2 linked regions of the Tahibacter amnicola genome follow. The protein of the gene in region 2 binds, or shares a complex with, the protein of the main gene of each other region. Links are inferred from orthologs where the notes say so. Each region holds a gene or a part of one and is shown on either strand. Other genes may lie near its edges. The genes, in order: N4264_RS03835 and N4264_RS24160.

The links.
Region 1: the proteins of N4264_RS24160 (region 2) and N4264_RS03835 are in contact, whole or in part, in a crystal structure (PDB 1JZD), measured with the Escherichia coli proteins. The link is inferred for Tahibacter amnicola from one-to-one orthologs.

The regions. Positions count from the first base shown.
Region 1 is NZ_CP104694.1:918,662-922,040, forward strand. The notes cover bases 294-3,358. They hold N4264_RS03835 (protein-disulfide reductase DsbD), read right to left. Parts: upstream 2,961-3,358; coding sequence 627-2,960; downstream 294-626. Other genes in these bases: N4264_RS03830 (TlpA family protein disulfide reductase), read right to left, coding at 294-630; cutA (divalent-cation tolerance protein CutA), read right to left, coding at 3,035-3,358. In the rest of the region: more of N4264_RS03830, read right to left, coding at 4-293; more of cutA, read right to left, coding at 3,359-3,361. UniProt on the Escherichia coli protein: Required to facilitate the formation of correct disulfide bonds in some periplasmic proteins and for the assembly of the periplasmic c-type cytochromes.
Region 2 is NZ_CP104694.1:6,093,032-6,096,187, forward strand. Bases 315-3,156 are described here. They hold N4264_RS24160 (DsbC family protein), read right to left. Parts: upstream 2,178-3,156; coding sequence 1,452-2,177; downstream 315-1,451. Other genes in these bases: purL (phosphoribosylformylglycinamidine synthase), read right to left, coding at 315-1,239; ahr (NADPH-dependent aldehyde reductase Ahr), read right to left, coding at 2,320-3,156. In the rest of the region: more of purL, read right to left, coding at 1-314. UniProt on the Escherichia coli protein: Acts as a disulfide isomerase, interacting with incorrectly folded proteins to correct non-native disulfide bonds.

The sequences.
Region 1 (3,379 bases), 5.2 Mb from region 2 along the record:
TGGTCAAAGATGCGGCGCAATCCACTCTTCCAGGAATTCCTGCTTGAGCGCGCCGGGGCGCGTCGCCACGATGCGGCCGTCGCGGCCGATCAGCACGCTGAACGGCAATACGCCGTAGGTATTGCCAAATTGCGTGGCGACTTGCGGCGCGGACGGCGGCGGCAGGACGATGGGATAGGCCACCGGCGTACCCGCCAGAAATTCCTTCACCGAAGCCGCATCGTCCAGTGCCAGTCCGACCACCTGCACGCCCTTGGGCGACCAGGCCTGCTGGAACTTGTCCAGGGCAGGCATCTCCTCGCGGCAGGGCGCGCACCAGGTCGCCCAGAAATTGAGCAAGACGACCTTGCCGTCCCATTGCGCCAGCTCCGTGGTGCTGCCATCCAGTTGCAGCAGGGAAAGGTCGGGGCGGCGGTCGCCCTTGCCGGCAACGACGACACCCTGCGGTGCGCGCGGCGCAGCGGCTTCGATCCAGGCATCGGCGAGCTTGCGACCAAACTCGGTACGGCTGAGGGGCGAGGTAATCCAGGGCGGCGGTACCTGCCCGGTGAGGAAGGTGCCGGAAACCAGGCCGGCCGTGCCGGCCGCCAGCGCCAGGGCGATGACCCCAATGGTGCGTTTGACGCTCATCCGCGCGGCACCTGCTGCACGCGGGCGACGAACTTGTCTGCGGCCTCGAAGCCGATCAGGCGTCGCGGGCGGACTTCCTGGCCACTCGCATCGAAGAACAGCGTGGCCGGCGGGCCGACCAGGCCGAAGCGCTTCATCAGCGCCTGGTCGACGTCGTCGTTGGCAGTGACGTCAGCCTTGAGCAGGGTGATGCCGGAAAGCGCCTGGTGCACGGACGGCTCGGTAAAGGTGAGGTGTTCCATTTCCTTGCACGCGACGCACCAGTCGGCATAGAAGTCGAGCATCACCGTCTTGCCGGCGGCGAGTTCGCGGTCGAGGTCGTCGACGCTCTTGATGGTGCGGAAGGGCAGCCCCTTCTCTTCCACCGGCGCGCCGCCGCCGCCCAGCCCCTTGAGCGGCTGCAGCAGGTCGCGCGATCCGGCGGCCACGCCGACCAGTTGCGCAGCACCGAAGATCAGCAGCAGCACGCCCAGGCTCTTCCACAGCGTGCGCCAGCCCGAAGCGTGTTCCGGCAGGCGTTCCAGTGCGCCCAGGAACACGGCGCAGGCGATCGCCAGTGCGCCGCTCATCAGCATGATCCAGGTCGGATCGAGGATGCGCGACAGCATCCAGATGGCCAGGGCCAGGAAACTCACGCCGAACACGGACTTGACCGCGTCCATCCACGCGCCGGCGCGCGGCAGGAAGCGGCCGGCCGCCGTGCCGGCGACCACCAGGGGTGCGCCCATGCCCAGCGAAAGGACGAACAGGGCCAGGCCGCCGAAGAACGGGTCGCGCGTCTGGCTGATGTACAGCACGGCCGCAGCCAGCGGCGGCGCGACGCAGGGGCCCACGATCAGGGCCGACAGCACGCCCATGATGGCCACGCCGATGAGCGATCCGCCCTGCTGGCGATTGCTGACCGTCGCAATGCGGCTCTGCCACGACGAGGGCAGCTGCAGTTCGTAGAAGCCGAACATCGACAGCGACAGCGCGACGAAAAGACCGGCGAAACTCCACAGGATCCAGGGCTTCTGGAACACGGCCTGCAGATTGGCGCCGACCAGCCCGGCCACGACGCCTGCGATGGTGAAGATCGCCGTGGACGCCAGTACATACACCAGCGACAGCACCAGGGCCCGTTTCGTGGAGACGTTCTCGCCGGCGCCGGCGATGATGCCCGAGAGGATCGGCAGCATCGGAAAGACACACGGTGTGAACGCCAGCAGCAGGCCGAATCCGAAGAACCAGAGCAGGGTCATCAGCCGGTCGCTGGAAAGGCGCGCGGCAAGGACCTGTTCTTCCGACTGTTCGCCCGCGGCATCAGTGCTCGCGACCGGGGTCTTCTGCGAAGCCGCCACCTGCTCGGCGGTTGCCGCCGGCAAGTCGATAGAGACAGTGCGGGTCATCACGGGATAGCACACGCCGTTGTCCTCGCAGCCCTGGAAGCTGGCCTCGAGCGTCATCACGGCGCCGCCGGGCTTGGGCAGGATCAAGGGAATCGGCAGCTCGACCTGGTCGAAGAACACCGTGACCATGCCGAACTTTTCGTCCTTGTGCAGCTTGCCCTCGGGCCAGCGCGGTGCGCCGAGCTGGATGCCGGCATCACCCTTGACCGTCAGCTGTGTCTTGTCGCGATAGAGGTAGTAGCCCTTGGGCATGGTCCAGCGGGCCAGCAGCTCGGTCGGGCTGCTGGCAATGGCTTCGAAACGGAAGGCCTGCTCCGGCGGCAGCGGCAGGCCGGCCTCGCCTTCCGCCGGGTCGGCCGGTGTGGCAATGGCCTTGCCACCGATCTGGCCGAGTGCGTCCTTGAGCGAAGTCGAGGCGGCCGGTGCGGCAACCGGCAGGGTTTCCACCGGGGCCGGGGCCGGCTCGCGCAGCGCCGCTGCGGTCGTGGCGGTGACCGGCGGCAGGCGCAGGCTCACCTTGGTGTTCGACGGGGGGTAGCAGATCTTCGGGTCCAGTTCGTGGCAGCCCTGGATGGAGAGCATGAACTCGACCGTGTCGGCGGCAGGATCGGCCAGGGTGAACGACTGCGTGGCGGTGGCGCTGCCGTGGTAGACCTCCACATCGCCCAGGAACTCATCGTGCTTCTTCTCGCCCGGGGCGAGGTCCAGCGTCCCCAGGGTCACTGCCGGGCTGGCTGCCTTCGTCTTGATGCGCGAGCGGTAGAGGTAATAGCCGTCCGCGACTTTCCAGTCGAGGCGGACGGTATCCCGGGTGGGTGCGGTGGCGGTCAGCGCGAAGGCTTTCTCCACCGGCAGGAGCAGGTCATCCGACTGGGCTGTCGCGCTGCCCATCCCGAGGAAAGCGGCCAGTCCGGCCAGGAAGCGGGAAATTCGGTGACTCATTGCGACTCCAGCAATCAGTGGATGACGTTCCGTGACGTACGCGGGATGCCCGGCCGAAGGTTTCGCCGGCGTCCTCATGGCGGCGCGGGGCCGACGGATCGTGCCACCCAGTCCAGGTAGGCCGGATTGCCAGCGGCGACATCGACCGCGATGACCTCGGGGAGTTCATAGGGATGCAGCGCCACCAGACGGGCGGTCAGGGCCGGCAGCTGGTCGCGGGTCGTCTTGATGAGCAGCAGGTGCTCGGCATCCCGGCACAGGCGGCCCTCCCAGACGTAGGTGGACGCCACGCCCGGCAGGCTGTTGACGCATGCGGCCAGCCGCTCCTGGACAAGCTGGCCGGCGATCCGGCCGGCCGTTTCCGCATCGGGCACGGTGCAATAGGCGATCAGGACTGACATGGCGCATCCGGAAGGGGG
Region 2 (3,156 bases):
GCGCAGGTTGGCCAGGCCACCGGCGATCATGATCGGCTTGTCGTAGCCGCGCCGCACGCCCGGCACGCCCGTTTCCTGCTCAAAGCAGCGGAAATACCCGCCGAGCGCGGGACGACCGAATTCATTGTTGAAGGACGCGGCACCAATCGGGCCGTCGCGCATGATTTCGAAGGCCGAGGCCATGCGCGGTGGCAGGGCGCGGTCGTTCTCCCACGGCCGCTGCAGGTCGGGGATACGCAGGTGCGACACCGAGAAGCCGGTCAGGCCGGCCTTTGGCTTGCCACCGCGGCCAGTCGCACCTTCATCGCGGATCTCGCCACCCGAACCGGTCGATGCGCCTGGGAACGGCGCAATCGCCGTCGGGTGGTTATGGGTTTCCACCTTGATCGCATAGTCGATCAGTTCGGCATGCGGCCGGTAGACGCCGTCGGCGTCGGCGAAGAAACGCTGCCCTTCGCTGCCGGCGATCACGGCAGCGTTATCGGAATAGGCCGACAGGGTGTGCGCAGGAGAAGTCTGGTGGGTGTGCTTGATCATCGCGAACAGGGACTTTTCCTGGTCCTGGCCGTCGATGGTCCAGCTGGCGTTGAACACCTTGTGCCGGCAATGCTCGGAGTTGGCCTGCGCGAACATCATGAGTTCGGCATCGGACGGATCGCGCTGCAATTCCCCGTAGCGCGCCGCGAGGTATTCGATCTCGTCCGCGGCCAAGGCCAGTCCGAGGCGCTGGTTGGCTTCGTTAAGCGCGGCGATGCCGTCGCTGCCCAGGGCCACGTGCGCCAGCGGACCGGGATTTCCGGCCAGGAACAGCCCGTTGGCATCGGCCAGGTCCGTCAGGACCGAGTGCACCATCGGGTCATGCAGCACGCGGACCAGCGCCTTCCACTCGGCGGTGCCCTTGGCCGGAATGCCGTCGATCTGGAACGCCTGGCCGCGCTCCACGCGCGTCACGGGGAAACCGCAGCCGCGCAGGATATCGGTGGCCTTGGTCGACCACGGCGAGATCGTTCCCACGCGCGGCACCACCCACAGAGTGGCTGCGCCGGCGGGCCCGGGCCGGGCCTCGAGCACGTCGCCGATACGCTGGCGCACCTCGTCGGTCAAGCCATCGGGCGCATCGAGGAAGTAGACAAAGCGGGCGCTGACAAGGCGCGTCGCACGGACGATCTCGGCCAGTTGACGATTGAGGCGGTCGAGACGGAAGGCGGACAGGGCAGGTTGCCCGTCAAGGACGATCATGGATTGCCGTTCCGGAGAGGGGTTCTCAGAAGGGCGCGCATGATAACCGCTGGGGTCGGGCGCTCGCCATCTTTGGGACTGAACCGGACTCGCCCGCCGGGACGTTGTTTACATCCGGAGCCCTCGCCAACCCGCCCGGCGACGGCCCGCATCCCGCCATACAGAAAAACGGCCCCGTTTCCGGGGCCGCTTTCGATCATGCAATGGCGTGCTTACTTGGACGCCGTGGCGAGGGCGTCCAGGCGCTGGCGCATGGCTTCAGGCGGGAGGTATCCGCCGATCTGGGTGCCGTCCGGCGCAATGATCGTCGGGGTGCCGTTGATGCCAACCCGCTGGCCCAGTTCAAACTGTTCGGCGATCGGGTTGTCACACTTGGCCGATTTCGGATCCTTGCCGGCCTTGGCGTCGGTGAAGGCACGATTGCGGTCGGACGCGCACCAGACGGATACGGCCTTGTCATAGGACGGCGTGCCGACGCCCGAACGCGGGAACCACAGGTATTCGAGCGCGATGCCCTGCTGGTTGTACTGGGCGATGTTCTCGTGCAGCTTGCGGCAGTAGCCGCAGTCGATGTCCGTGTACACCGTCACGGTGTATTTCGGGTCCTTCGGTGCGAAAACGATGCGCTTGGACTTGGGTACCTGGTCGATCAGCTCCTTGCGGATGCCGGCCAGGCGCGACTCGGTGAGATCTTTCTTGTTGGCGATGTCGAACAGGCTGCCCTGGAGCAGGTACTTGCCGTCGGAGCTGACATAGACAACCTGGCCGCCGGTCACCACTTCGGAGAAACCCGGCAGGGCGGACTTGGAGATCGAGTCGATCTTCGCATTCGGCACCAGGGAGTGGATGGCGTCGGTAATGGCCTTGTTGTCCTCGGCCGCGAAGGCGGTGGTGGTCGCCGCCGCGAAGGCGAGGGCCAGGCTGAGCTTGGTGAACATCGCAACATCCTCTGGTGGTATGCGTAGGCAAACTCCGGACAGCGCGGCAAACCAATAGTTCCCGCGCCCGATCGGACTTCCGGACAGGCGGTAGAGAGTGCCCTTTGTGAACGGCGGCCGCAAGCGCGCCGGCCGTCGCCAATCAGTCGAAATCCGCTTTCAGCACCACGCGGTAGCGCGCCTTGCCGGCCGCCAGGTGCGCCAGCGCGTCGTTGACCCGGGACATGGGAAATACCTCGATCTGCGGCGCGATCGCGTGCCGCGCACAGAAGCCAAGCATGGTCTCAACGGTAGCGGGACTGCCGACCGGCGAGCCGCCCACCGACTTCTGCCCGCCGATCAGACTGAAGGCCGGCAGCTGGATCGGCTCCAGCACCGCGCCGACAAAATGCAGCCGGCCGCGCGGTGCCAGTGCCGCCGTGAACGCGGGCCATTCCAGCGCCACGTTGACGGTGACGAGGATGAAGTCGAAATAGCCTGCCCAGCGCTTGATCGCGGACTTGTCGTTGCTCGGTACGACCTGGTGCGCACCGAGCGCCATCGCTTCGTCGCGCTTGGCTTCGCTGGAGGTAAAAGCGGTGACCTCACAGCCCCAGCGGCGCAGAAACTGGATGGCGAGATGCCCCAGCCCGCCGATGCCGACCACCCCGACCCGGTCTGTCGGCTTCACGCCGGCCAGCAGGATCGGGTTGAACACCGTGATGCCGCCGCAGAAGAGCGGGCCGCAGGCCTCCGACGCCAGGCTTTCCGGCAGCGGCGTGACCCAGAGCCAATGGCTGCGCACACGCTCGGCGAATCCCCCGTGGCGACCGACAATCGTTTCCTGGCTGCTACCGCACAGGTGCTGGTCGCCGCGCAGGCAGGAATGGCAATACTGGCAACTGCCGGAAAACCACCCCAGCCCCACGCGCTGCCCCACCTCCCGCCCTTTCACCGCCGCACCACAGGCCACGATGCGGCCGACGATCTCGTGGCCGGG